DNA from 3 places in the Sinorhizobium sp. FG01 genome. Region 1 is predicted to be linked to each of the others. Evidence: riboswitches for the same ligand, from Rfam matches in the RefSeq annotation. Region 1 holds a riboswitch; each other region holds the start of a gene.
The links. Region 1 has a riboswitch for cobalamin ahead of CO656_RS30285 (ABC transporter substrate-binding protein). Riboswitches for the same ligand answer to the same signal wherever they lie in the genome.
Positions count from the first base shown of each region.

Region 2: it holds a riboswitch for cobalamin, as region 1 does, so the genes downstream of both, CO656_RS15255 (aromatic ring-hydroxylating dioxygenase subunit alpha) here and CO656_RS30285 (ABC transporter substrate-binding protein) in region 1, are expected to answer to the same signal.
Region 3: it holds a riboswitch for cobalamin, as region 1 does, so the genes downstream of both, bluB (5,6-dimethylbenzimidazole synthase) here and CO656_RS30285 (ABC transporter substrate-binding protein) in region 1, are expected to answer to the same signal.

Region 1 is NZ_NWTB01000012.1:154,831-164,588, forward strand. Features, by position in the region: gene CO656_RS20895 (class I SAM-dependent methyltransferase) at 1-174, shown strand, start outside; gene CO656_RS20900 (flavodoxin family protein) at 331-1,404, shown strand; gene CO656_RS20905 (MBL fold metallo-hydrolase) at 1,459-2,331, opposite strand; gene CO656_RS30520 (hypothetical protein) at 2,356-2,529, opposite strand; gene CO656_RS30280 (hypothetical protein) at 2,606-2,743, shown strand; gene CO656_RS20910 (hypothetical protein) at 2,842-3,096, opposite strand; cobalamin riboswitch at 3,247-3,479, shown strand; gene CO656_RS30285 (ABC transporter substrate-binding protein) at 3,722-4,696, shown strand; gene CO656_RS20920 (iron ABC transporter permease) at 4,693-5,721, shown strand; gene CO656_RS20925 (ABC transporter ATP-binding protein) at 5,718-6,521, shown strand; gene CO656_RS20930 (pseudoazurin) at 6,518-6,973, shown strand; gene CO656_RS20940 (hypothetical protein) at 7,254-7,553, opposite strand; gene CO656_RS20945 (ABC transporter substrate-binding protein) at 7,581-8,606, shown strand; gene CO656_RS20950 (sugar ABC transporter ATP-binding protein) at 8,675-9,758, shown strand, end outside.
Region 2 is NZ_NWTB01000008.1:171,663-181,420, reverse strand. Features, by position in the region: gene CO656_RS15270 (FAD-binding oxidoreductase) at 1-1,399, opposite strand, end outside; gene CO656_RS15265 (L-threonylcarbamoyladenylate synthase) at 1,459-2,433, opposite strand; gene CO656_RS15260 (DUF6656 family protein) at 2,513-3,115, opposite strand; cobalamin riboswitch at 3,411-3,613, shown strand; gene CO656_RS15255 (aromatic ring-hydroxylating dioxygenase subunit alpha) at 3,716-4,960, shown strand; gene CO656_RS15250 (hybrid-cluster NAD(P)-dependent oxidoreductase) at 4,957-6,057, shown strand; gene CO656_RS15245 (glycoside hydrolase family 25 protein) at 6,084-7,145, opposite strand; gene CO656_RS15240 (transporter) at 7,306-8,295, opposite strand; gene CO656_RS15235 (acyl-CoA dehydrogenase) at 8,475-9,758, shown strand, end outside.
Region 3 is NZ_NWTB01000003.1:275,680-285,437, reverse strand. Features, by position in the region: gene CO656_RS04050 (LTA synthase family protein) at 1-597, opposite strand, end outside; gene CO656_RS04045 (NAD+ synthase) at 862-2,544, shown strand; gene CO656_RS04040 (TolB family protein) at 2,548-3,372, shown strand; cobalamin riboswitch at 3,415-3,627, shown strand; gene bluB (5,6-dimethylbenzimidazole synthase) at 3,671-4,432, shown strand; gene CO656_RS04030 (DUF2865 domain-containing protein) at 4,386-5,534, opposite strand; gene CO656_RS04025 (acyl-homoserine-lactone synthase) at 5,677-6,321, opposite strand; gene CO656_RS04020 (LuxR family transcriptional regulator) at 6,476-7,210, opposite strand; gene CO656_RS04015 (NADP-dependent malic enzyme) at 7,384-9,696, opposite strand.

The DNA.
Region 1 (9,758 bases):
GCCGCCTCGACGACGATCTGCTGCGCCCATGCGATCGCCGACGGCGGCCGCCTGGTGCTCGGCGCCCAGGCCGGCGAAGCGCGCCTTGAGGACGTGTTCCGCAAGGCCGGCTTCAGCCGCTTCAGGCGCGCGCTGGAAACGCCGTTCAACCTGATCCTTGAGGCGCGTCTCTAGAGCGGCGTGCTCCGTGATCCATCAACCTGAATATCCGGGCAGTACCTTACTGCCCGGAACAATCGTTGCCGAGCTCGATTACAGATTGCAGGTATAAAGAGAACGAACCGCAGCTGGACGTGCGCCATGACGAAAAGCCCTGAGACAAAACCGACGATGATTGAGCCGCGCAAGGGCACGCCAAGCCCGAGGCTCATGGAGAGCGAATTTCGCCGCCGCTTTCTCAACCGGTTCCAGGACAAGGCCTTCGACGCGCTTCGCCCGGAACTGGACAGGATCGCTGCCGCGGCATGGGATGCCTACGAGCATCAGCGAAAGGCGCCGCGTACCCGCAAGGCCGGAGCCGCCTTCAAGGATCCGAACTACGAACTGTCGGTCGATTGGCTCGCCGCGCGCGATGCGATACATGCGGCGCAGATGCGCCACGACGACCCGGACGGGCCGGCGCGTATCCTGTTGATCAGCGGCTCGTCGCGCAGCGAGCACACCTGTCCGGGCGAGATGTCGAAGTCCTATAGACTGACGCGGATCGCGCAGGACGCGTTGGACCGAACGGACGGGGTGAAGACGACCGTTCTCGAACTGCATCGCCTCGCTTCCGAATATGGTCGCGTGATTCATCCGTGCAAGGCCTGCTTTTCCACCTCGCCGGCTCTGTGCCATTGGCCGTGTTCCTGCTACCCCAACTATTCGCTCGGCCAGGTCGACGACTGGATGAACGAGATCTATCCGATGTGGGTCGAGGCGCATGGCATCATGATCGTCACGCCGGTCAACTGGTATCAGGTGAGCTCCCCGATCAAGCTGATGATGGACCGGCTCGTCTGCGCCGATGGCGGCAATGCCGATCCGACCTTGACGAAGGGCAAGGATGCTGCACTTGCCAAGGCACTCGAACTCGAGGGCTGGAGCTATCCGCGGCATCTTGCCGGGCGGCTCTTTTCCGTCATCGTGCATGGAGACGTGGAAGGGGTCGAGAACGTTCGGCGCAGCCTGTCGGACTGGCTCTGCTACATGCATCTCGAACCGGCTGGCGCCTTGGCGGAACTGGATCGCTATATCGGCTATTGGAAGCCCTATGCGCTGAGCCATGCGGAGCTCGATGCCGACGAGGCGGTGCAGGAAGAGGTCCGCAACGCGGCGCGGACTCTCTTGGAGGCAGTGATGCTCAAGCGAAACGGACAGTGGGTCTCTGCCGGCAAGGAGCTCTCGCAGCCACGCCAGAAGTGATCGAAGCTCACGGCAAGCGATGCCCGTAAACCACGGTCGAGGCGGTGGACAAGCTCATAGCGCGGAGAGGGCGGCGATGTTCTTCCGATGCACGGCCTCATAGGGCTCGAAATACGAGACGGCCCCCGTTGCCAGGTCCTCGGCGATAAAGTCCTTGAGGGATGCGGCTCGGCCCTGTTTGACCGCCTGCATCAACTGCTCGAGGTAGCGCCGGTTGGCGTCGATGAGCCACGCTTCATATCCGCCTGCCGCGATCCGATCCGGATCGCCGTGGTTCGGCAGGATGCGATTGATCGGCCAGGTCGCCAGGCGCGCGAGCTCGCGAATGTGTTTCTCGGTGTTCTCCGCTTCGGAAACATAGGTGACGGTGTCTTCGAGCGTATCGCCGGCCAGAAGAATTTTCTCGTCCGGCAACCAGAGGATGGTCCCGTCGGCGCTGTGGATGTCGAAATGGTGGAGCTCGACCCGGCGACTTCCGACCTCAAGGTCCAGCCTCGTTTCAAAGAGACGATTGGGCATGACGAGCGGGCTGATGGGCGGGACGCGTGTGGCGAGTTGATCGCGATTGGCATGAAGCAGATGGGCGGTCAGCTTCAGCGCGATGATTTCGCAATCGGCAAAGACCGCATTACCGGCGACATGGTCATTGTGCCAATGGCTGAGGACGACCCGGATGGTCCTTGCGCCGAGCCCCTCGAGATGGCGCCTGATGGCTTGCGCATGGGCAAGCGAGATATGCGTGTCGTAGACGATCGCCTCGCCTGCATTAAAGACCGCATAGGAGGCGACCCCCAAGCCGTAGGCACCGTCATCGAGCCAATTCGGCTCCGCGCCATGAAGTCTCCGCCCCTCGATGCGGCCGTCGTAGTAGGCAAAGACGCCGTGATGCGGTTCAAGGATTCTCAGTGTCGAGGTCATGTCTGGCATGCGAGGCTCTCGAGCAAATTGGCTTCAATCTCTGCCGCGGCGGTCGGCGGCTCGGCAGCGCAGAACTATCACATCCTGACCGCCGCTCACATCGGTTTGCGCATGATTTGGCTCTAGCCCTGCGTGGCCGGAATTAGGAAACTCGCGATTCGTTGTGGTGCCATAAATCATTGAAAGGTTGTATTTTTGCCAATTCATTAACAAATCCCTACATTCCTGCGTCTTTCGGGATCGGCCGGCTGTTGTCGGCAGGCGAACCGCAGCCAGCAGGAGTTTGCGATGGCTGGAAGAGGGCCGGGCGAGGGGACTGCTCGACATCGGCGAGCCGCTGCCCACCGCGCGCATCTTCATGGACCTGATCTTCGGCGCCGCGGCGCTCGAGACCGGCCAGGGACCCGAATGGCCGGGCTGACCGGAATGGCCGGGCTTCATGCGCAGCTGCATCCGCCTGATCGTCAACGGCATTGCGCAGGGGCCCGCGCAAGGCGATTGATCGTCTTCTGCGGATCGTCAGGTCATCCTGCGAACCACCCAGAGAGACCGGCCCGCATGGGCTATACCCGAGACGAGCCGCAGGCGAGGGTCGTCCTTGAGCCGCTCGGCCTCGGCCGCATCGAGAAGCAGCGCCTGCCGATCGGTCTCGTTAGCGTTCGGCGTAATCCAGCAGCGCCGTTCCTCGCAGCAGAGGCCTGCTTCCGGATGCTCCTGCAGGTATTCGATCGCGTATCCGGCCTCGACTTTTTGCAGTTCCGCGTCGATCGACATCGTCCTTCCTCCCGACCTGAAATCGCTCGGGATTATACCTGATTGTGGCGGCCCAGGGAGCGGCGGCCTCGGCATCGGGGTCCGCACTGTGTGGAGGCATCGCCGAAATGTTGGTAGGCAGCACTGGCCTTGACCAGTCATGATCAACGAATTAAGGAAGCCAGCGACGGTTCCCCTACGATGAAGCGAAGGGGATTAATAGGGAACACGGTGCGGACGACCCAACAGGGACCAAGACCGTGGCTGCCCCCGCAACTGTAAGCGGATTGCCGCCCATCCTCGTGACGCGAGAAGCGTCATGCCACTGCGAAATTGTCGCGGGAAGGCAGGTGGACGGCAGATATCCGCAAGCCAGGAGACCTGCCGTCATGCGTTCACTCCAATCACGGGCGGGGATGCCCGGAACAGGACACAGCATGACCTCTCCTTGCGCCGACCCGCGCCTTGCCTCTGGTCTTTCCCGTTCCGCGACGCCGCCGAACTGTCGGCAGGCGGGCTGACTCCGTCCGTTCGCGCCGCGACCGGCCGCATCCTTTCGGCCGTTTCATCGAATCCGGGAAATAGGCTTATGAAAATCCTGTTTGCGAAATCGAAACACGGCATCCTGTGCGCAGCCGCCGCTCTTATGGCTATCGGCATGGAGGCGAAAGCCGCCGAAACCAGCTATCCGCTGATGCTCACCAATTGCGGCCGTCAGGTCACGTTTCAGAAGGCGCCCGAACGGGCCGTCTCGATCGGCCAGAGCAGCACCGAAATCCTTTACCTGCTCGGCCTCCAGGATCGGATGGTCGGCACCGCCGTTTGGATCGGGCCGGTCATCAAGGGCTACGAGGAGGTGAATGCCAAGGTCGAACGGCTCGCCGACAACGATCCGAGCTTCGAAAGCGTCGTCGCCAAGAAGCCGGATCTTGTGACCGCGCAGTTCCAGTGGCATGTCGGCCCGGAGGGCATCGTCGCCAAGCCGGAGCAGTTCGAGGAGCTCGGAATACCGGTCTATACGTCGCCGGCCGATTGCATCGGCAAGGACAATACCGGCGGCGGCGACGGCGTTCGCCATTCGGTGTTCACGATGGACCTGATCTATCAGGAAATCACCGAACTCGCGCAGATCTTCAACGTCCAGGAGCGCGGCGAGACGCTGGTTGCCGAACTGAAGACGCGTGAGGAAGCGGCGAAGAAGAAGATCGCTTCGGCGGACGGCAAGCTTTCCGCAGTGTTCTGGTTCTCGAGCGCCGAGCTCGACATCGATCCCTATGTCGCCGGCAAGAATGGCGCGCCGGGTTACATCATGCGCTCGCTCGGCATCAGGAATGTCATCGACAGCGAAGAGGAATGGCCGACGGTGGGGTGGGAAACCATCGCCAAGTCCGGCCCGACGCTGATCGTCGCGGGCAAGATGGAGCGCCGTCGTTTCCCCGCCGACGACGTCGCCGTCAAGCACAAGTTCCTCGAGTCCGATCCGGTCTCGAGCCTGATGCCTGCGGTGAAGGACGGCCATGTGGTCGAGATGGACGCCCAGGCGATGAACCCGACGATCCGGACCATCGAGGGCATCGAGGTGCTTGCCGATGCCGTCGAGAAATCCGGCCTGAACAAGTGATCGGCAGCGCACCATCCCTGTCCCGGACGAGCGCCAGCCTGCTGGCGCTCGTCGTGCTGTTCGTCGCGCTCTGGCTGGGTGCGGCGATCGGCGAGACGGCCATACCCATGAGCGTGGTGGCCAAGACGGTCGCCAACCGCCTGTGGGATGCCGGCTACGGCGTCGATGCGCTCGACGAGGGCATCATCTGGAACTACCGGGTGAGCCGCGCCATCGCTGCTGCCAGCTGCGGTGCGGCGCTGGCGCTTTCCGGCGTCGTGCTGCAGTCGCTGCTGCGCAATCCGCTGGCCGACCCCTATATCCTCGGCATCTCCGCGGGCGCATCGGCCGGCGCTGTCGGCGTCGCCGTCCTCGGCATCGGCGCCGGGCTGTTGACGCTGCCGGTCGGCGCCTTCGGCGGGGCGCTACTTGCCTTCGGGCTCGTCAGCCTGCTGGCGGTGCGGGCGGGCAGGGGTCATGGCGCGATCGTTCTGGCCGGCGTCGCCGGCTCGCAGCTCTTCAACGCGCTCACTTCCTTGATCGTCACCAAGGCGGCGAATGCGGAACAGGCGCGGGCAATCATGTTCTGGCTGCTCGGCAATCTCTCCGGCGTCCGCTGGCCGGATGTCTGGCTCGCAGTGCCTGTTGCCCTGGTCGGCCTCATTGTCTGTCTCTGGCACGCACGCGCCCTCGACGCATTCACCTTCGGCTCCGAATCCGCCGCCTCGCTCGGCATCCCGGTGCGCCGGGTCTATGCCGTGCTGATCGGCGTATCGGCGATGATGACGGCGACCATGGTCAGCATGGTCGGGTCGATCGGCTTCGTCGGCCTCGTCATCCCCCATATCGCCCGTATGATCGTCGGCGTCCGGCACGGATTGCTGCTGCCGGTCTCCGCCTTGGTGGGAGCGGTGTTCATGATCGCCGCCGACATCGTGTCGCGCATCATCATTCCCGGGCAGGTGCTGCCGATCGGCGTCGTCACCGCGCTGGTCGGCGCGCCCGCCTTCGCTGCCATCCTCAGCCAGCGCAGGACGGTTCGATGACGCTTTCGGCTTGCAACGTCTCATGGTCGGCCGGCGGCGCCTCGATCCTCGAGGACGTCTCGCTCGACGTCGCCGCCGGTGAGTTTCTCGGCATCGTCGGTCCGAACGGTTCCGGCAAGACCAGCCTGATGTCGCTGCTTGCCGGCCTGCGGCGGCCGCGGTCCGGTCACGTTCTGCTCGACGGAGAGAGCGTCGACAGGCTGAGCCGGAAGCAGATCGCCAAGCGCATCGCGCTGGTCGAGCAGCAGGCCGAAACCGGCGAGCGCATCTCGGCGCGCCAGGCGGTGGAACTCGGCCGCACGCCGCATCTCGGGCCGCTCACGCCGTGGTCGGCCATGGATGACGCCATCGTCGACGAGGCGATCCGTAATGTCGGCATGGCGCAGCTCGCCGCGCGGATGTGGCACACGCTGTCGGGCGGCGAGCGGCAGCGCCTGCACATCGCCCGGGCGCTGGCACAGCAGCCGCAAATCCTCCTCCTCGACGAGCCGACCAACCATCTCGACGTCGGCCATCAGATCAGTCTCCTGCACCTGGTGCGCCAGCAGCAGCTGACGGCGGTCGCGGCACTGCACGATCTCAACCATGCCGCCACGTTCTGCGACCGGATCGCGCTGATGAGCGGCGGCCGCATCGCCGCCTTGGGACGCCCGTACGAGGTCCTCACCGAAGAGCGGATCCGCACCGTCTTCGGTGTCGACGTCGACGTCGAGCACCAAAGCGAGGGCCGCTGTCATATCCGTTACCGCGCGCCCGGGTTACCGGCCGCCGGAAAGCCGATGCTGAAGAGGATTTCATGATCAATCTTACCAGGCGCCTGCTCTTCGCCCTGATCGTGATCTCGATGCCGGCCATGGCCAGCGCCGAGACCGGCGAGGTCAAGATGCTGAACCGCGGCGAAAAGGTTTCGATGGTCTTCGAACCGGATTTCCTGGCGCTGCAGCCCGCCGACAGCGTCAAGTACATCGCCGCCAACAAAAGCCACAATGCCGCGACGATCGACGGCATGCTCCCGGACGGCCATCCGGGCTTCAAGGGCAAGATCAACGAGGAGATCGTCGTCACCTTCGATCGGCCGGGATTCTACGGCATCAAATGCTCGCCGCACTACGGCATGGGCATGGTGATGCTGATCAAGGTCGGAGACGTCGAGCTTCCGCAGAATTATCGTGCGATCGAGGCTCCTGCCCGGGCGATGCCGCGCTTCGAGGCGCTCTTCGCCCAGGCCGAGGCAGAGCTGGCGGGGAAATAGCGGTCGGGGCAACCCGGTCGCTGGAACAGGATCGAATTGACTGACGACGGCACCCCCTCTGCCCTGCCGGGCATCTCCCCCACAAGGAGGGAGATTGGACAGAAGCGAAGCCCCGCCCCAATCAAAGCTTGCGAATTCCGAAAACACCGAGTGTCGAGAAAGGCGCCGCCGCTTCCCGATCTCCCCCTTGCGGGGAGATGCTCGGCAGGGCAGAGGGGGCGGCACTCCGATCGGCTTTTAGTTCAACCTGAAGCCATTGCCTTGCGGAATGCCATTGCGCTCACACCGGGCGGGGCCAGATCGCACAATGGCGAGACGCGAAGGCGGCGCGGTACTCCTGGAAAAACCGGCCGAGATGCACGAAGCCCAGCGTTGTGCGATTTCGGCGACCGTCGCCGATGGCTCCGCTCGATGATTTTGCGGCGGGTGCCCTCATGCCTACCTGGCGCAGATAGCTAATCGGCGTCGTGTTGAGGAAACGGCGGAAATTCACGTAGCGCCCGGGCACTGACGCCTGCGGCGGCTGTCGCGATTCAACTTTATACTCGCCATTGAAATCGATTACATTTTCTGGCTTCATAACGCTCGCACGATTTGGGAGGATCTCATGAGGAAGTTCATTGCTTTTGCGCTCGGCACGGTTGCATCCCTCGTTGTCTCCGCATCGGCGGTCAATGCGGAAACCTTCAAGATCGGTCTTTCGAACGGCTGGGTCGGCAGCGAGTGGCGCACCCAGATGATCGACGAGGCCAAGGAAGCCGCGGCGAAATGGAAGGACAAGGGGGTCGACGTCGAGGTTTCGGTGCAGAGCGCCAATGTCGACGTGCCCGGGCAGATCGCCCATATTCGCAACTTCATCGCCGAAGGCGTCAATGCCATCATCGTCAATCCGAACAGCCCGACGGCTTTCGATCCGATCTTCGCGCAGGTGAAGGAGGCCGGCATCCTGGTGATCGCGACGGACGCGGAAGTCTCCTCGCCCGATGCGATCTATGTCGGCATCGACCAAACCGCCTGGGGTGCCGCCGGCGCCAAGTGGCTCGCCGAGACGCTCGACGGCAAGGGCAAGGTGGTGGCAATCAACGGCGTTGCCGGGCATCCCGCCAACGAGATGCGCGTCGCCGGCTATAAGTCGGTCTTCAAGGAGTTTCCGGATATCCAGATCGTCAACGAAGTGAACGCCAACTGGGACCAGGCCCAGGGTCAGCAGGCGATGCAGAACATTCTCGCCACCTATCCGGACATCAACGGCGTGGTGGTGCAGGACGGCATGGCGGCCGGCGCTTGGAAGTCGATCATGGATGCCGGCAAAAAGGACCAGATTGCCGCGACCGGCGAGATCCGCAAGGACTTCATAGACCTCTGGATCAAGGAGAAGCTAAACTCCGGCGCCACCGTCAACCCGCCCGGCGTCATGGCGAGCGCGCTGAATGTGGCGGTCCTGATGCTGCAGGGCAAGGAGCTGAAGGAACCGGCCAAGGCCGGCCAATACGGCAACGCCCTCTATCTGCCGATCCCGTTCATCGACTCGAAGAATGTCGAGGAGGCGGCAAAGCAGCTCGAAGGCAAGCCCGGCTACTATTCCTATACGAGCTCGCTGACGATCGAAGAGGCGGAAGCGCTCTTCAAGTAAGCCTTTCGACGTCAGGCGCGGGCTCTGTTGGCCCGTGCTCGACCACGGGATCGGAACGGACGCAGTCCATGTCGAAATTGAAACTGAACGGCGTGAGCAAGGCTTACGGCGCGACCTTGGCGCTCCGCCGCGGCGACCTCGAAGTCCTGGCCGGCGAGGTCCATGTGCTGATGGGTTCGAACGGCTCGGGCAAGAGCACGCTCTGCAAGATCATCGCCGGCAGTGTGCGGCCGGACGAGGGCCGGATCCTGATCGACGACACGCCGGTGACGATCACCGGCCCGCGTTCGGCCCGGGCGCAGGGGATCGGCATCTTCTATCAGGAGCTCAGCCTCGCCGCCCACCGCAGCGTCGAGGAGAATATCTGCCTTGCCGCGATGCCGGCCATGGCCGGGCTCTTCGTCGATCGGTCGGCGCTGAAAGAGCGGGCGGCGCGCTACATAGCGCTCTTCGACGGCGTCTCCGGCGATGGCTTTTCCGCCGATGCGCTGGTCGGCAACCTTCGCCCCGACCAGCGCCAGCTCGTCGAGATCATGAAGGCGCTCGCCAGCGAGGCGCCGCTCGTCATCTTCGACGAGCCGACCTCGGCGCTCGACCGCGCCCAGGTCGAGCGCTTCTTCGAAATCCTGCGCGACCTGAAGCGGCGCGGCCGCGGCATCATCTTCATCTCGCACCGCATGGACGAAATCAAGGCGATCGGCGACCGGGTGACGATCATCCGCGACGGCGAGACGATCACCACGCTCAACCTCAATGAAACCGATGCGGGTACGGTTATCCGCCTCATGGTCGGGGGCGCCGGCGACATGCCGGCCTCGCAGTCCTCGGCCCCGGCCGCCGTCGACGCCAAGGACGGGGCGGCCCTCACGGTCCGCAATCTTTCCGGCGCCGGCTTCCGAAATATCAGCTTCGAAGTGGCGCGCGGCGAAATCCTCGGCTTTGGCGGCCTGCACGGCCAGGGCCAGTCGGCGCTGCTCCGGGCGATCTTCGGCGCTGGCTCGATTTCGTCGGGCGAAATCCTGATCGGCGGCGACCGCTTCGATGCGGCAAGTCCTCGCGACGCCATCCGGCGCGGCTGCGCCTATGTTTCCGGCGATCGCGGCCGCGACGGCGTCATCAGTGGCCGGCCGATCATCGAAAACGTCACGCCCA
Region 2 (9,758 bases), on a different contig from region 1:
TTCCGGCCGGATCGAAGGCATGCTTGATCCGCCGCATTAGCTCGATCTCGATCGGCGCGCGGATGGCCGCAAGTTCGTCGCGCTTCAACTGGCCGATGCCGTGTTCGGCCGAGATCGATCCGTTATATTTCAGCACAATGGCGTGAACGATCGCGTTCACTTCGTGCCAGCGGGCCAGAAAGGCCTCGCGGTCCGCGCCGACCGGCTGGGTAATGTTGTAGTGGATGTTGCCGTCGCCCATATGGCCGAAGGCGCAGATGCGTGCGTTGGGGATTGCCGTGATGACCGCCGCATCCGCTTCCGCCATGAAGGCGGGAATGCTCGACACCGGTACCGACACGTCATGCTTGATCGAGCCGCCCTCGGGTTTCTGCGCCGGAGACATGCTCTCGCGCATGTGCCACAGCGCCTTTCGCTGCGCTTCGCTCTGGGCGATGACGGCATTCTCGATGAGACCCTCCTCTGCACCTGCTTCGAGCAGGCTTTGCACCATCTGCTCCGAACTCTCGGCCGAGTCGGAGGTGGAGATATCGATCAGCGCATACCAGGGATGACTTGTTTCCATCGGGTCGCGAACGCCCGGTATGTGGCGGGTGGTGAACTCGATGCCGAGCCTCGGCATCAGTTCGAAGCCGGTCAAGGCGGGACCGCAGAGGCTCGATGCCCGCTCGAAGAGTCCGATCGCGTCTTCGACGCTTGCGAGCCCGGCAAAGGCGACCTGATGGCCGCGCGGCTTCGGGAAGAGCCTTAGGACGGCGCCGGTGATGACCCCGAGCGTCCCTTCGGCGCCGATGAACAGATCGCGTAGGTCGTAGCCGGTATTGTCCTTCTTGAGGCGTCGGAGACCGTCCCAGATTTCGCCGGTCGGGAGCACGACTTCCAGCCCCATGCAGAGCTGTCGCATGTTGCCATAGGCAAGCACGGCGGTGCCGCCGGCATTGGTGGAAAGATTGCCGCCGATCCGCGCCGATCCTTCGGAGCCAAGCGACAGCGGAAACAGCCGGTCGACGTCGTCCGCCGCCTTCTGAATGTCTGCGAGAATGCAGCCGGCGTCGGCGACGATCACATTGCCGACCGGGTCGATGTCGCGGATGCGGTTCAGCCGCTCAAGGGAAAGCACCACATCGGCCTTTCCCTCGCGCGGGATCTGGCCGGCCACGTGGCCGGTGTTTCCGCCCTGGGGCACGATCGCCGTCTGGCTCTGGCTGGCGAGCCGCAGGATGCGCGAGACTTCATCGACCGAGGCGGGCTTCAGCACGAGCGGTGTCGTGCCGCGGTAAAGCCCGCGCGATTCGACGAGATAGGGCGCCGTCTCCGCCGGTCCGGTCAGCGCATGGCCGGGGCCGACGATGTCGGTGAACGAGGCGATCAGTTCGGGAGAAGGGATTGCTGTGCTCATGACCTGCCTGCGATTTATATTGCCGAAACAGCCGGACCACACAGGTCTCGCGCTTCCGGTCAGATCCTCGGGGCTGCGGCCCGTTCGAGCCGGTCGATGATCGCTTCGCCAAGGCCTTCGCCCGGGATCGGCCCGAAAGCGATGGTTCGAGCGCCGCTCGCATCTGCCTTTTTCATATAGTCGAAAAGATTGGCGGCCGCTTCCCTGAGATTGCCCGTTGGGCTGAGGTCGAGGACGATCGCCGCGCTGCCTTCGCCAGGCAGCGCCTTGCCGCCGAAGCGGATCAGCGCCTCTCCCGTGTGGACGTCCGTCGCATTGAGCCGCACCGCGGCACCCGGCGCATAATGCGAGGCGAGCATGCCGGGAGCTTCGATCGTCGCGCCGGCCGCTTCCGGCCGCTCAACGGGAAGGCCGGCGAGCGCCTCGATCTCGGCCGCATCGAGACCCCCCGGCCGAAGCAGCCGCAGCCGGCCGTCTTCGACCTTGATGATCGTCGATTCGAGGCCGATTTCCGCCGGGCCGGCATCGAGGATCAGCTTCAGCTTCGCACCGAGATCCGCCTCCACATGGGCCGCGCTGGTCGGACTGATCTTGCCCGACGTATTGGCGCTCGGCGCCGCCAGCGGGCGCCCAAAATGTGAGATCACCCGCCGGGAAAAACCTTCAGGCATGCGGATCCCGAGCGTGTCGAGGCCGGCCGAGGCAAGCGCGTGCACGGTGCTTTCGGGTCGCTGAGTGAGAATCAGCGTCAGCGGCCCCGGCCAGAAGGCTTCCGCGAGGCGTCGGGAGATGGGGTCGAATATCACATGCGCTTCGGCCATTCCCATGTCCGAGACGTGGCAGATCAGCGGATTGAAACGCGGCCGGCCCTTCATCTCGTAGATGCGGCTGATCGCATCGGCACTCGTTGCGTCTGCTGCAAGGCCGTAGACGGTTTCCGTCGGGATCGCCACGGGCTCACCTTCGGAAAGCACCGCGCAGGCCGTTTCGATCGCCCGATCCGGTTCGCTGCGCGTATCGATGATTTCGGCCATGGCGGTTCTGGTCCTTTCCGTCGCTTCCTTAACGGAGGAGGAGGGAAAACAGAACGATTTTCTTTGTCGTTGACCGGCGTCAGAGGCTGCGAATGATCCGCCGCAGCGCTTCGTCGCGTGCGCCGAGCATCAGGACGTTCTTGAGCGCCACCTTCGGGTCCTGCGTCCGGAAGATCAGGCCGTTGCCCCGAACATTTCGATCGAGGACCATCCGCCCCTCTTCGGTGCCGGGTTGAATGGCCACGGCGAAATACATGCGCGAGTAGCTTGTCTGTATGCGTTCGAAGAAGTGCGCCTCGTCGCCGAGGTCGGAGAAGAAGTTGGCAAAGTAGAACGCCCAGGTGACGTCTCGCGATCGAGCGAGATGAGTCCGCGCCGCGGTGACATGGCAATAGCCGAGGTGGGGACTGTCGGCGAGGGTCCTGTGGAAGATCATCTTCGGGAACTGGATCGAGGCATGAAAGCCGTTGATCCGCCTGTGTGTCGTCTCTCCCGCCGCCTGTAATCTCTGTCCGGTTCTCTCTGCCACTTCCTCATGCGTCATGTAGCGGCGCTGTTCGGGCAACCACGGCCGGCGCCGCTCGATTCGGCCCGTGCGCAGGAACTCTGTATGGCCGCCCGCCGTTTTCGGCGCCGGCGCCTGCGGTTTGCCTGAGGCGTCGTAATATCTGATTTTTGCCATCGACCTCTGCGTCACTTGTCGCTGAACGGACTGAACCGTCAGCGAACGCTAAATCACTATGGTTAATAGAGTATTTCGGGCGCCCGCGCATCGCTTTATGTCGCAAAATGGCCCGTGATCTTCGCGGCCTGGATGCCGCTGCAAAAAAAAGCGCCATTTGCCGAAAAATGTATCTATCACATTGTTTATTATAGAAGATGTCACAGGACTTCCAACGCGCGCGCATCGAAAATCTTTGTCGTCTTTCTGGAATGGAATGTCGCGCACCGGCAATTGCCGAGCCTGTCTGGCCGCTTAGATTCGAATTGCTCAAGGTGCCGCTTCTTCGCAGGGAGGGGCGGAGAATTGGGAAGCCGGTCAAATCCCGGCGCTGCCCCCGCAACGGTGGTGGAGTGAACCCCCGGCATAAGGCCACTGGACAATCGTCCGGGAAGGCGCCGGGCAGGGCCCTCGGGCCGCTCCAGAGCCCGGAAACCAGCCTTGAGGAAAACGACCGTAACTGGTTGCGGCGGGCAGCCGGATCGGAGCCAAGGCGCACGGCATCTCTCCGGCGCGGTTCCTGTCCTGCCTGCCCGAAACAGGGCTAACGAGGACATGGGCATGGACATCCAGAACGAAATGCTGCGCAAGCTGAAGACCCGCCGCGAGGGCTACAGCCTCGATCGGGCCTTCTACATCGACCCGGACTATTACCGTCAGGACCTGGAGAATATCTGGTACAAAGACTGGCTATTCGTCGGCCACGACTGCGAAATCCCGCGTCCCGGCAATTACTTCACGCTGCAGGTCGGCGACTATCCGATCGTCATCGTGCGCGATCGCCAGGGGGCGGTCCGAGCGCTGCACAATTCCTGCCGCCACCGCGGCTCGCGCGTTTGCACCCAGCACAAGGGATCCTCGGCCAAGCTCGTTTGTCCCTATCACCAGTGGACCTACGAACTCGATGGCAGGCTGCTCTTCGCCCGGCAGATGCCGGAGGATTTCGATCCGGCCCAGCACAGCCTGAAGCCGGTCAATTGCGAAACGGTCGGCGGCTATATCTTCATCAGCCTTGCCGAGCGGCCCATGGATTTCCAGCCCTTCCGCGACACGGTTGCAGCCTATCTCGCGCCGCATCGCCTCGGCGAAACCAAGGTCGCCTATGAAAGCACCATCGTCGAGAAGGGCAATTGGAAGCTCGTCTGGGAGAACAACCGCGAGTGCTACCATTGCGCCGCCAACCATCCGGAACTCTGCCGGACCTATCCCGAGGCTCCGACTGTGACGGGCGTCCAGGGCGCCATGGACGATCCGGAAATCGGTGCCCATTGGGAGAGATGCGAGGCGGCGGGGCTGCCGAGCGCCTTCAAGATCGGGCCGACCGGCCAGTTCCGCATGACGAGGATGCCGCTGATCAACGGGGCGGAGAGCTATACGATGTCCGGCGAGAAGGCGGTCCGCAAGCAGCTTTCCGGCGACATAAGCGCGAACCGCATCGGCACGCTGCTGCTCTTCCATTACCCGACGACGTGGAACCACATCCTCGGCGACCATGCGATCACCTTCCGCGTGCTGCCGCTCGGGCCGGAACTGACGCAGGTCACGACGAAATGGCTCGTCAGCAAGGATGCGGTCGAAGGGGTCGACTATACCCTCGAAGACCTCACCCATGTCTGGACCGAGACCAACGACCAGGACCGGCAGATCGTCGAGGAAAACGCCTTCGGCATCCGCTCGCCGGCCTATGAGCCGGGTCCCTATTCGGCCGAACACGAGGGCGGGGTCATGCAGTTCGTCGACTGGTATTCGCGCTTCATGCAGGATCGCCTGCAGGGCAGCGCCGCTCCTCTGTCGCGGGTGGCATGACGATGGAAATGGCACGCTCCTTTCACCACTTCGACGAACTGCAGCCCTGGAAAGATCGCCAGTTCCTGCTCGAATGCATCTCCGCGGTCGGCGAGACCGCGGACGTGATGACCTTCACCTTCCGGTCCGACAGGCCGGCCTGGTTCCGCTACCTGCCCGGGCAGTTCGTGACGCTGGAACTCCCCGTCGGCGAGGAACCGGTGATGCGCACCTATACGCTATCGTCCTCGCCGTCCCGCCCGCTTTCCGTTGCGGTCACGGCCAAGGCGCAGTCGAACAGCATCGGCACGCGCTGGATGTTCGACAATCTCAGGCCTGGCATGACGTTGAAGGCGCTGGGGCCGCTCGGCGATTTCAGCTTCGTGCGCCATCCGGGCGAAAAATATCTGTTCGTCTCGGCAGGCTCCGGCATCACGCCGATGATGTCGATGACGCGCTGGATGGCGGATTGCGCGCCGGACACGGATGTGACCTTCATTTCCTGTGCCCGGCAGCCGGAGGATCTGCTGTTCAAGCCGGAGCTGGAGATCCTCGCCCGCCAGATGCCGCGTCTCAATCTCGGCTTCCTGGTGGAAGGACACGAAGCGCGTCACGGCTGGCACGGCCTGCGCGGCCGTATCGATGCGACGAAGCTGCCGCTGCTTGCACCGGACTTTCTGGAGCGAACGGTCTTCTGTTGCGGCCCCGAACCCTTCATGCGCGGGGTTCGGGAGATGCTGGAGGGGGCCGGTTTCGATATGGCCCGCTACCACCAGGAAAGCTTCCAGCCGGCGGCGGCGCCGGCGGCAGAGGAACTCGCCATCCGCGCCGGCTCGGCGGCCGGCGCTCAAGGCGAGGCGGCCCGGGTAACCTTCACCATGAGCGGCAAGGAAGTCTCGACCGTCCCCGGCCAGACGATCCTGCAGACAGCACGCGCCAACGGGGTCAGGATCGGTGCGGCCTGCGAGGGCGGCATCTGCGGCACGTGCCGCGTCTTGAAGATCGCCGGCGAAGTCGAGATGAACCACAATGGCGGTATTCTCGATGACGAAGTCGACGAGGGCTACATCCTCGCCTGCTGCTCGCGGCCTATCGGCGACGTTCAGATCGAAGCGTAGACAGCTACAGGCGCCGTCCGGCTTTTTCAGCGGCGCTCGGGCTGGTTGGGCAGGTGGGCCTCGGCGGCCTTCACGCTGATCGCACCGGTGACCGTTCCGTCGACGCCGGCGCCCGAGCCGCTCTCGGCCTCGGCACGGCTGATGAGCAGGGGTTCTGCGAGCGGGACGGTGGCCGCGGCGCTCGCCGCCGGCGCCTTGCCAATCTTCGCGGAGGCGATGACGGTGACGATCGGCGGCTTCTCCGGGAGCAGCGCGCCCTGCGGCCACACCTTCTTCAACTCTGAAACGGTCATTGCGGCGACGTTGACGTCGATGTCGTTGAGCGTCCCGGGCACGCGATAGGGGCAGCGCTTCTTTCCGCAATTATGCGACGACGAGAACTGCCACAGCGCATAGCGATCCCAGTTGCCCATCGGAAAGACGTTGCGAATGTCGGGCTTGTAGCGGGCATACCAGAGCGGCAGGCGGGAAAGCAGCCGATGCTGGGCGCGGTTGGCGGCGATCTGCTTCGCGGTGATGTGGTTGGTGTAGAGAATGGGGTATCGCCCGGTGCGGGCCTTGATATGGCCGGCAAAGATCGCGGCGTCCTCGAGTGACATGTAGTTCTCGGGATCGATACCCTCGAGGTCGAGAACCATCAATTCGTCCTCGCGCGGCGCCGCATAATCGAGGAAGTGGTTGGCCTGATCGACGGGATTGCCCGGGCGCGCCAGGTGATAGGCGCCCCAGAGCAGTCCATGGGAGCGGGCGATCATTCGGCGCGTCTGATAGAGTTCCCGGCTGACCGCATATTTTCGCCACATCGTCTTGCAATGGGCGACCGTGTCTCCGCCGTGATCGCCGGTGCAGCTGTAGCTTTCCGGAAGGCCGTCGGAGGCCTTCGCGATGAAGCCGGCGATGCGCTTGTCCTTCAGCATCGCTTCCCAGTCGATGCTGTTCAACTCGTAGGCGTCGACGATGATGGCGTTCTGCCGCGCTTTCCACGGTTCGACGTCTGCGGCGCGTGCGTTCGCCGCCGCAAAGGACAGGCCTACCAAGGCCGCCAGGCGCAAGATCATCCCCGAGATCGAGATTCCCCGCTTTTCCATTCTCTGAGATTGCCGACTTAGCGTTAAAGGGTCGTAAATCTCAGCCCCTCAGCCAATCTGCGCGAGAGCGCCGCTCCTGTACACTGACTCTTGGCGGTAAAGTGCGGCGGGACTCGGCTCTGGATTGTGGCGCGAAACGCGGCGTGTTGGTCGTATCCGGTCAAAGGATGCCGACGCGTTTGAGGATCAGCCATGCCAGGCCCATGGAGGCGGCGATGATCAGCCCGGCATAGAGCGTGCCGCTGCCGTCGGCGAAGGGCAGGGCACCCGTGTTCATGCCGAAGAACCCGGTGACGAGCGTCGGCGGCAGCAGGAAAGCGGTCATCAGCGAGAGAATGTAGAGGTGACGATTGGTCTCCGACGAAATCTTGCTGTCGATCTCCTCGTGCAGCAGCCTGGCGCGCTCCTGAAGCGCGAACACGTCGCGATCGACCGCCTCCAGCCGATCGGATAGCCGTTCGGTGACGTCGATGAAGCCCGGCGGCACCTCGTCCTCATCGGACGCGCCGGCGCGTCGCAGCAGCGCGAGGATCGTTCTCAGATGCCGATGCAGCCGCACGACGGTTCGGCGCAAGGGCGCCAACCCCGGCTGCTGCCGGTGCCCCGCCTCGCCATAGACCCGGTCCTCGATGACGTTCAGTTCCTCGGTCAATTCAAGCACCAGCGTGATCAGCGTCCGCTGGAACTCGGTGACGAGCATTTCGAAGAGATCGATCGGTCGGCCGCATTTGGCGCTCTTCTCGACCGCCGCCTTGACGCGGTCGATGCTTCTCAAAGGATGCAGGCGGCTGGTGATGATCATCCGGTCGCCGACGGCGAAGTGCAGCCAGCCGATCGTCTTCGTCATCGTGTCGAAGGTCCGTTCGAAGTCGACAAGCGTGCCATAGACGACGTCCTCGGCAACGGTGATCGCCGCTTGGGTGTCATGGCTGGTGAGCGTCGCCATCGCCGCCGGCGGGAGGGTGCCGATGCGCTCGATCAGTGCCGGCGTGCGCGCATCGCTCAACGCCAGATGCAGCCAGACCCAGCCTTCGCCGCCTTGAAGGCTGTCGACGGGTGAATCCGTCGCGATTCGCAGGCAACGGCTTTCTCCGGGCAGGAACCGGTAGGCCCAGACGAGGCCGGGTATTTCGGGAGAAATCAGGTTCATCGGAGCGCCATGACCGTCGTTCGAAGTGGCTTCTATTCGCGCGCCATTACAGTTTTGTTACAGTCCATCGCCCGCCGCGGTGTCCAGAATTGACGTTGACGTTTACGTAAAAACTAATAGGGTGCGGCCGGTAGGAAGCCGAAGCGAACCTGCGCCTGCGGCCGCAAGGGAGGAGCACCATGTACAAGGCACCGGTGGACGAGATCGCATTCACCCTGAAGCACGTGGCCGGTATGGCCGATGCCCTGAGCGCGGGCGTCTTCGGCGAACTTGGCGAAGATATCGTCGACGCGATCCTTTCGGAAGCCGGCCGCTTCGCCACCGACGAGGTGGCGCCGCTCGGCGAAGTGGGGGACCGTCAGGGATCGCGGCTTATCGACGGCGCGGTCAAGACGCCGGAAGGTTGGCGCAACCTCTACCATAAATGGATTCAAGGAGGCTGGAACGGCCTGACGGCGCCAGAGGTTTTCGGCGGCCAGGAACTGCCGCACATGCTGCATGTCGCCGCCATGGAGATGTGGAACAGCGGCTCCATGGCCTTCGCGCTTGGCCCGACCCTCACCATGGGCGCGATCGAGGCACTGGACAGGCACGGTTCCGATTTCCTGAAGGCGACCTTCCTGTCGAAGATGGTCTCCGGCGAGTGGATGGGGTCGATGAACCTGACCGAGCCGCACGCCGGCTCCGACCTCGGCGTGCTGAAGACCCGTGCCGAGCGCTGCGGCGACGGCAGCTACCGCATCTTCGGCCAGAAGATCTTCATCACCTGGGGCGAGCACGATTTCACCGACAACATCGTCCATCTCGTGCTGGCGCGCCTGCCGGACGCGCCTGCGGGTACGAAGGGCATCTCGCTGTTTCTTGTGCCGAAGTTCCTCGTCAATGAGGACGGTTCGCTCGGCGCCCGCAACGATCTCTTCTGCCACTCGCTCGAACACAAGCTGGGCATCCATGGGTCGCCGACCTGCACGATGATCTATGGCGACGGCAAGTTCGGCGACGAGAAGGGCGCGATCGGCTATCTGGTCGGCGAGGAAAACCGCGGCCTTGCCTGCATGTTCACGATGATGAACAACGCCCGGCTTGCCGTCGGTATGCAGGGCGTGGCGATTGCCGAGGCAGCGACGCAAAAGGCCATCACCTATGCCAAGGAACGCACCCAGGGCCGGGCGCCCGGCTGGAGCGGCCAAGGCATGAGCCCGATCATCGAGCATCCGGATGTCGCCCGCACGCTCTTGACGATGAAGGCGCTGACGCAGGGCTCGCGCGCCATCGCCTATGCCTGCGCGCACGCCGTCGACATGGCGCATGCGAGCGAAGGCGAAGTGGCCCGCCAGTGGCAGGAGCGCTCGAGCCTCTTGACGCCGATCGCTAAGTCCTTCGCCACCGACGCCGGCGTTGACGTCGCCTCCATGGGCATTCAGGTGCATGGCGGCATGGGATTCATCGAGGAAACCGGTGCG
Region 3 (9,758 bases), on a different contig from region 1:
GTAGTCCATGATGTTCCAGAAGGCGACGAGCAGCGGCAGGGCGAAGACGACCCGTGCGAGACGCTCCCGGCTGGTCAGCTTCGGAAAGTTCCGCCAGGCGTAGCGCAGCAGCAGGGCGATGGCGATGACGGTTGCCAGTATTCCGAGAACGACGCCGACTGCGGTCCATGGCCGATCCTTCACCAGCACCGGCATCAGCTCCATGATCTGACGGCCGAACAGAAAATCGGTGGGATAGAGCGGGTCGGACAGGAAGACTTGCTTCTGCTGGCAGATAAATGCCGGGATGATGGCGAGCGGCGCCACCACGAGCGCGCCCTTGTGCTCACGGCCAAACAGCGCGTCGAGCGCCAGCATGACGAGGAAGAAGACTGCGACCGTCGTCCAGGCCGGCCGCATTGGATCGATGAAATAGGCGATCGTTTCGGAGCCTGACTGGCGCACGATGAACTCGACCGCAAAGACGATCGTCGCGGCAAGCGAAAGCGAAAACAGCGCGCTGCGGGTGCCCGCCAGGGTCTTTGCGTGTCTGACGGAAAAGCCCGGCCTTTCGACATAGACCTGAGGACCTCTCGCGGCGGAATCGATACTGGCCACAACTTCTCCAATTTCACAAAACTTTCGTTCAACTGTCATACGACCGTCATCTTGAACGGGGGATGAATGGCGAAACGGCTTTGATGATCCTCAGGTTCCCGCTGTGGCGACGGGTCCCTGTCGCGTCACTAACGGCCGGGAACAACAGGATTTTTCAGATTTTTTCTAAGCATTGCGATTGGGAGGGGGTTTTTTGCCCCCTGATGCGTTAAGTACAAGCCTTAAGCTGGATGCATTCGCCGAGGAAACACCGACAGGCCTGCCATGACCCCACAGAAAGCCGCACCTTCGACGCTACGGATCGCCGTAGCCCAGCTCAATCCGGCCGTCGGCGATATCGCCGGCAACCTGGCCAAGGCGCGCGAAGCGCGGGCCGACGCCGCGCGCCAGGGCGCCGACCTGGTGCTGTTCACCGAGCTTTTCATTTCCGGCTATCCGCCTGAAGACCTGGTGCTGAAACCGGCCTTCCTGAAGGCGTGCCTGCGCGCCGTCGAGAACCTCGCCGCAGAGACGGCGGATGGAGGGCCGGGAGTGATCATCGGCTTCCCCCGTCAAGCCTCCGCGCAGCGGCACAATTCGGTGGCCGTCCTGGACGGGGGCAAGATCATCGCCGTCCGTGACAAGGTGGATCTGCCGAATTACGGCGAGTTCGACGAAAAGCGGGTGTTCGATCAAGGCGAGATGCCCGGTCCGGTGAATTTCCGCGGCATTCGCATCGGGGTTCCGATCTGCGAAGACATTTGGGGAGAGCTCGGCGTCTGCGAGACGCTCGAGGAAAGCGGCGCCGAGTTCCTGCTTTCTCCGAACGGTTCGCCCTACTACCGCGGTAAAGTTGATGTCCGTCACCAGATCGTGCTGAAGCAGGTGATAGAGACCGGCTTGCCGATGATCTATGCCAATCAGCTCGGCGGGCAGGACGAACTGGTCTTCGACGGCGCGAGCTTCGGCTTCAATGCCGATCGCTCGCTCGCCTTCCAGATGAGCCAGTTCGAGGAGGCGCTCGCGATCTCCGAATGGACGAGGGGTGACGACGGCTGGGTCTCACACAACGGACTCCGGTCTCGCCTGCCGGAATGCGAGGAGGCGGACTATCGCGCCTGCATGTTGGGGCTGCGCGACTACGTCAACAAGAACGGCTTCAAGAACGTCGTCCTCGGCCTGTCGGGCGGCATCGACTCGGCGATCTGCGCGGCGCTCGCCGTGGACGCGCTCGGCGAGGAGCGGGTTCGCACGATCATGCTGCCCTATCGCTATACGTCGCGGGAATCGCTGAAGGACGCCGAGGCCTGTGCCAAGGCGCTCGGCTGCCATTATGACGTCGTTGCGATCGAGGAGCCCGTCGAAGGCTTTCTCAATGCTCTCGCCGACACGTTCGAGGGGACCGAATCCGGGATCACCGAGGAGAACCTGCAGAGCCGCACGCGCGGCACGATCCTGATGGCGATCTCCAACAAGTTCGGCTCGATGGTGGTGACCACCGGCAACAAATCGGAAATGTCGGTCGGCTACGCGACGCTCTACGGCGACATGAACGGCGGCTTTAACCCGATCAAGGACCTTTACAAGATGCAGGTCTATGCACTGTCGCGCTGGCGCAATGGCGCTGTGCCGCCCGGAGCACTCGGCCCCTCCGGCGAGGTCATCCCGCTGAACATCATCGACAAGGCGCCCTCGGCCGAACTGCGGCCCAACCAGACCGACCAGGACTCGCTGCCGCCCTATCCGGTCCTCGACGACATTCTCGAGTGCCTGGTGGAGAAGGAACTGAGTACCGAGGAAATCGTCGCCCGCGGGCATGACGAGGCCACGGTGCATCGGATCGAACACCTGCTCTACATCGCCGAATACAAGCGGCGGCAGTCGGCTCCCGGGGTCAAGATCACCAAGAAGAATTTCGGCCGGGACCGGCGCTATCCGATCACCAACCGTTTCCGCGACCGAGGGTAGATCATGCGCAGTTCGGTGGAGATTTTCGATATTGCCACCGGCGAGACGCAAGTCGTCTGGCAGACGGAGCGGCTGGTCGAGGCGCCGAACTGGTCGCCGGACGGCAAATCACTGATCATCAACGGCGACGGCAGGCTCTATCGGCTTGCCTTTGACGGTTCCGAGCCCGTGGAAATCGACACGGGCTTTGCCGGGCAATGCAACAACGATCACGGCATTTCGCCGGACGGGAAAACGCTGGCGATCAGCGACAAGACCGAATTCGGCAAGTCGGCGATCTATCTGCTGCCGGCCGAGGGCGGCACGCCGCGACTGGTGACGCGCAACCTGCCGTCCTATTGGCACGGCTGGTCCCCGGATGGGAAAACCTTGACCTATTGCGGGATCCGCGACCAGATCTTCGACATCTACACGATTTCGGTCGATGGCGGAGAGGAGCGGCGCCTGACGCATGGCGAGGGCCGCAACGACGGCCCGGACTGGTCGCCGGACGGTGCGTGGATCTATTTCAATTCGAGCCGCACCGGCCGCATGCAGATCTGGCGGGTGAGGCCGGACGGCAGCGATGTCCAGCGCATCACCGACAGCCCTTATGGTGACTGGTTCCCGCACCCGTCGCCGGACGGCAGGCATCTGCTGGTGCTGTCCTATGACGGCGAGGTCTTCGACCATCCGCGCGATCTCGATGTGCGGCTTCGGCTGATGGATCCGGAAGGCAGCAATGCGCGTGTCCTCTTCGAACTCTTCGGCGGGCAGGGGACGATGAACGTTCCGAACTGGTCGCCCAACGGCGATGCCTTCGCCTTCGTGCGTTATCGGCCGGCTTGAGCAGGACGCGGCGCCCCCGCCTTGCGTTTCGCCGGCGGCTGTGCCCATATGCGGCCGTCAGGTGCCCGCTTGCTGCGGGAGAATCGGGAAGCCGGTAGAATTCCGGCACGTGCCCAACGCTGTGACGGTGACGTCTGCGCCAAAAGAGTTCTGAGTATTTTCAGAGCTTTGCCACTGGTTCCTGATGCGATCTGGGAAGGTGGCGCAGCCGAGTGATCCGAAGTCAGAAGACCGGCCTGGCGAGATAGACCGGCCCCGCGCGGACGGCGGGAGGTTGCGCATTGTTGGGGATCGAACGATGCTGCCTGACCCGAACGGCTGCCTTGCGGCGGCCGGTGCCTTTTCGCCGGACGAGCGCGCCGCCGTCTATCGTGCCATCGAGACGCGCCGCGACGTGCGCGACGAGTTCCTGCCCGAACCGCTGCCCGAACCGCTGATCGCCCGCCTGCTCGAAGCGGCGCATCGTGCCCCGTCCGTCGGCTTCATGCAGCCGTGGAACTTCGTGCTCGTACGGCGAATCGAGACGCGGGAGAGGGTCTGGCAGGCTTTCCAGCGCGCCAATGAGGAGGCAGCCGGAATGTTTTCGGGCGAGGCGCAGGCGAAATACCGGTCACTCAAGCTCGAGGGCATACGCAAGGCGCCGCTCGGCATTTGCGTGACCTGCGACCGGACCCGCGGCGGCGCCGTCGTGCTCGGCCGCACGCACAATTCGCAAATGGACGTGTATTCGACGGTTTGCGCGGTGCAGAATCTTTGGCTCGCGGCGCGGTCCGAAGGCGTCGGCGTCGGTTGGGTCAGCATTTTCCACGAGAACGAGGTCAAAGATATCCTCGGAATTCCGGAGCACATCGAAATCGTCGCCTGGCTGTGCCTTGGCTATGTCGATCGCCTCTACCAGCAGCCGGAATTGGCGGTGAAGGGCTGGCGGCAACGCTTGCCGCTCGAGGACCTCGTTTTCGACGAAGGATGGGGCGTCCGCGACAGCCTCGTAACGACCGCCCAAAGGGAAGGTGTCACTCGTTCTGCAGCGGCTGGTAACGCGATCCCCGAGGGTTCTTGAGATCGATCGCGCTCTCTTCCTGTGGCAGGAAGGCAGGACCGACAACGCGGACCTTGCTGCTCTTCGGATCATAGGGGCGCTCTTCCACGGGCTTTGCCCCCGCTGGTCCGAAGGCTGGTGCAGACGGCCCCTCGATCGTCACGACGGAAGGGCTGACCACCGAAAGCTTGGTTCCCGAGGTGGTGCTTTTGTTCTGATCCGTCGTGATCTTCGGAATCTGGCAGCCGCAGATGCCGGGAGAACCGACGTCGCGCACACGATAGGCGAAGGCGTTGGGGAGTTCCCTGTACGGCCTTCCCGTGGACGCCGAAACCATCTGCTCGCTCTCCTCGGTGGCGAGGACGTGATAATAGAGTTCCGTATCGGCGCCGGGGCATCGTGCCCGGCAAAGCTCGGCGTCGCGTCCGAAGTCGGCCGGCGTGGCGTTCGACGAAATCGGGAAAAATGCTCCGTCGCAGGTCCGCACGCACATGGTCCTGAAGCCGCCTGCCGCGCCGTTCTCCATGAATGTGAAATCGTCGGTCGGACCATCGAACAGCAACGGATAGTCCTCGCCGTCCGGCGGGAAGCTTTCGAGGATGTTGCGATGAGCGCGCGCCTCTTCGGTGCCGAATTCATCCGGAACCGTCTCGTCCCAGTTCGGAGCGGCGTCCCCCGAGCAGTCGTTCAATTCCATGGCGGCGAGGATCCGCCGGCGCATGTCCTCATTGCCCTTCGAAATCAGGTGCCGGCGTTGGGCCTTGAGCGTGTGGAGATTGTCCTCCATGCGCGCAATCGCATCGTCAAGCTCGGCACAGGCAGCCGCATTTTCGCTTTCGATGTAGACGACGGACTCGTCGCTGCATTCCATGCGCCGCCTTTCGTTCCTGGCGCGGCGAAGTTCGATGTTCTGCCGCGAAACCGCGCCGGTGAAATCGCGCAGATTGGCGTTTGTCGTGAACGCCGCCGGCAGCTCTGCGAGGCGGGCGCTGAGGCGCGCGCAGACGTCGGTGGCCGATGCCTGCCCAGGCATAGCCAAGGCGAGGGGCAGCAGAGCGGCCGCAAGGTGCATCATCCTCAAGGACGCAGTGGATCGGGACACTGACACTCGTCTTTCCTGCATTTCGCTCCGCTGATCGCGGGACAGGGGCGCCTGTAGTCACATCATACGACGTTAGGGTGAGGGCGCAACGACAAGACGGCGTTTGCGTTAATACGTGTTCCGAGACAGGAAGGGCCGGGCCGCCTGAACGGCCCGGCCATGATTAGGCCGCCCTTGCAGTTTCGAGCGACATGGGCCGTTCGAGCACCGTGCCTTCGATGAGGGCAACGGCCTTCATCTGTCGAAGCAGGCTTCTCGACACTTCCCAGGCGACCGCGACCGCGTAGACATTGCCGATCCTGTGCGGCTCGGCAATCCGTTCTCCGGGGCACCCCATGCGGCGGAACATCCGCTCAAGGAAGACGTCTGTGACGGTGACGATGTGGCTGATGCCGGAGGCAAGGCCAAGTTCGCCGACGCCGCACATCAGTTCGGCGGCGGCGACCGTCACCTGGTTCGAAGACCGGTCCTGGGAAATATCCGGGTCGATGCAGAAGCGGCTCGATTCCCAGACCGAAGCGCTCCGGATTTCCGGGTTGCCGCCGAGCAGCACCGGGAATGTATCATCCAGCATGTTCGGCCCCAGCGTCGGCAGGAGCCTGAGCGAGCCACGCAGCTTCCCGGTTTCCGGCGAATAGGACATCACATAGAGCGGATTGGCCTTGTCGTAGTGGTCGATTTCCCAATCGCCCTCGGTCCTGACGTCCCATTTCAAGAAGTCGTGGAAGACGCGCTTGCGCAGCCGGAACATCTCGTCGATGGCCTGCGGATGTTTTCCGCGAGCGTTTCCGTTCACTATCCTGATCATCTTTCGCTCCATCGTGTTTGCGCGATGGAGCGATGCTGTCAGGCTCGGGCGACACATGTAACTGTCGGTAGTGACAGTTTAATCCAACGATTTTTCCCACAAAATTTGTGGGGCATCCGGCGCCGGGAGCGAGCTCCGATGGTAAATTCCCCCGTCAGATGGTGGGGATCAACGCATGGCGGACTGCCTGCGCAACCGCTTGCGTGTTCGACACGACATTGAGCTTGCGGCGTGCATTGCTCATGAAGAAGCGGACCGTGCGTTCGGAAATGCCGAGGATCGTCGCGATTTCCCAATAGCTCTTGCCGGCTGCCGACCAGGTCAGGACCTCGGTTTCGCGGCTGGTCAAGCGCGGATCGCGCTCGTCGATCGTATCTGCCATCGTCCGCTCGAGCATCGAGGCATGAAAGAGATTGGCTGCCAGCTGGAAGTCACGCAGATGGCAGCGGCGATATTCGGACCATTCCGTCGGCGACATGTTGGCGCTGATCGCCAGCAGCGCCATGCGGCCGGCCGGCGAAGGCAGCGGCAGGGCGACCCCTTCCGTGGACAGGCCGAGGTCCTCTGCAGCCTCGAAGAGCGGCTCGCATTCGGGAAAGCGGCGGCGTGCGGGTGCCCATTCCACAGGCCTTACGCCTCCGAGAGCAAGCCGAAGGATAGGGTCGATCCGGTGAAGACCGCGCGACAGATAGAGCTCCTCGGCATAGGCGCCGAAGGTGTGATGCAGGCGGCAGACCTTGAGACCCTCGGCCGTCGGTTCCGCTTCCAGATAGAGAAGATGCGCAATATCGAAGGTACGACGCATCAAGGCGAAGAATTGCTGCGGTTCCGCACACCCGCCATATTCCACGATATCCAGCAGATCGAGGACAGCCTGTTGATTAGTCATGCCGTAACACCGATTCATGCCCCTAGAATAAACATGGTTTAGCCTGCCGGTTTTTGTCTAGTGCTATATTTCGTAATCGGTGCAAGTCTTTTCACTAGATCAATGCATGGTTGTATTTCCGCGGCAAGCTGCCGCGGAATCGCCTAAAGCGCGATAGACCGGAGAGCCATTCCTCAGGCGGGATGGCTTGCCTCGACCACTGCAAGAGCCGCCATGTTGACGACGCCGCGGGAGGTGACGGAGGGGGAAAGGATGTGGGCCGGCAGCGCCGAGCCGAGTAGGATCGGCCCGACATGAAGGCTGTCCGTCATCGTCTTGACGACGCCGAGCGTGATGTTGGCGGCGTCGAGATTGGGGAAGACGAGCAGATTGGCTTCGCCCTTCAGCGTGCTGTTCGGCATCACCCGCTCGCGCAGCGTTTCGGAGATGGCTGCGTCCCCGTGCATCTCGCCGTCGACCTCGAGATCGGGCGCCAGCTCGCGGACGAGCTTGAGCGCGGCGCGCATCTTGGCGGCGCTCTCGGATTCGCGCGATCCGAAATTCGAATGGGAAACAAGGGCAGCGCGCGGCGTGATGCCAAAGCGGCGTATTTCGCCGGCGGCCATCACGGTCGTCTGGGCGATTTCCTCGGCGCTGGGGCTGAAGCTCACATAGGTGTCGGTGAAGAAGGTCGCACCGCGCTGGGAAATCAACAGACTTAGCGCCGAGAAGTCGAGTACGCCCGGCTTCTTGCCGATGATCTGTGAAACGTCGCGCAGGTGTCGGCTGTAGCGCCCTTCGACCCCGCAGATCAATGCGTCCGCTTCACCGCGCTTGACCGCCAGCGCACCGATCACCGTCGTATTCGTGCGGACGATCGTGCGGGCGGCTTCCGGGATGACGCCGAGACGGCCGACAAGGGTGAAGTATTCTTCGACGTAGTCGCGATAGCGCGGATCTCCTTCCGGATTGACGACCTCGAAGTCGACATCGGGACGGATTCGGAGGCCATAGCGGCGGAGGCGGGTGTCGATGATCTGCGGACGGCCGATCAGGATCGGCTTGGCCGTGCCTTCTTCCAAGAGCACCTGGGCGGCGCGCAACACCCGTTCGTCTTCTCCTTCGGCGAAGATGACGCGGTTCTTGGGGGCGTTCTTGGCGGCTGCGAAGACCGGCTTCATGATGAAGCCGGAGCGGAAGACGAAGCGGTTGAGCTTGTCGAGATAGGCGTCGAAATCCTGGATCGGCCGGGTAGCGACGCCGCTCTCGGCTGCAGCCTTGGCCACCGCCGGAGCGATGCGCAGGATCAACCGCTGGTCGAAGGGCGAGGGGATGAGATAGTCGGGTCCGAAGACCGGCGTTTCCCCTGAATAGGCACGGGCCGCAACATCCGACGGCTCCTCGCGCGCCAGGCCGGCGATTGCCCGCACCGCCGCCATCTTCATCTCTTCATTGATGGTGCGCGCGCCGCAATCGAGCGCGCCGCGGAAGATATGCGGGAAGCAAAGGACGTTGTTGACCTGGTTCGGGAAGTCGGAGCGTCCGGTGCAGATCATCGCGTCCGGCCGCGCGGCGCGCGCCACTTCCGGCATGATTTCCGGTGTCGGGTTGGCGAGCGCCATGATCAGCGGCTTCTCGGCCATCTGGGCGAGCAGTTCGGGCTTGAGGACGCCTGCTGCAGAAAGTCCCAGGAAAACGTCGGCGCCGCCGATGCTGTCGGCAAGCACGCGATTGGCGCTGTCCTGCGCGTAGATGGCCTTCCATTCGTCCATCAGAACCTCGCGGCCCTTATAGACGAGACCCTCCAGGTCATGGACCCAGATGTTTTCGGGCTTGGCGCCAAGGGTGACGAGAAGGTTCAGGCAGGCAAGGGCGGCAGCGCCGGCGCCCGAGGCGACGATCTTCGCCTTGGCGATGTCCTTGCCGGCGAGTTCCAGGCCGTTCAGGACGGCGGCGGCGACAATGATCGCCGTTCCGTGCTGGTCATCATGGAAGACGGGAATGTCCATCTTCTCCCGCAAGCGGCGCTCGACCTCGAAACATTCCGGAGCCTTGATGTCTTCGAGATTGATGCCGCCGAAGGTCGGCTCGAGCGCGGAAACCACGTCGACCATGCGTTCGACGGTCGGCGCGTCGATCTCGATATCGAAGACATCGATGCCGGCGAATTTCTTGAAGAGGACGGCCTTGCCTTCCATCACCGGTTTTGAGGCCAGGGGACCGATATTGCCGAGGCCGAGCACGGCGGTGCCGTTGGAGACCACGGCGACGAGGTTAGAGCGGGCGGTGAAATCGGCGGCGCTCGCCGGGTCATCCCTGATGGCAAGGCAGGGGGCTGCGACGCCGGGCGAATAGGCGAGCGCCAGATCGCGCTGATTGCCGAGCGGTTTGGTGGGCTGGATCTCTAGCTTGCCCGGACGGGGGTAGCGGTGGAAGAAGAGTGCCTGCTGGTCGATGTCTCCGCTCGCCGGAGCCGATTGAGGTTTCGCTTTTTCGCCCGTGGTCATGCCGTCACATCCCCGTTTCTGGATCGGGGCCTTTTGGCACGAATTCCCGCCCGCGTACAGTT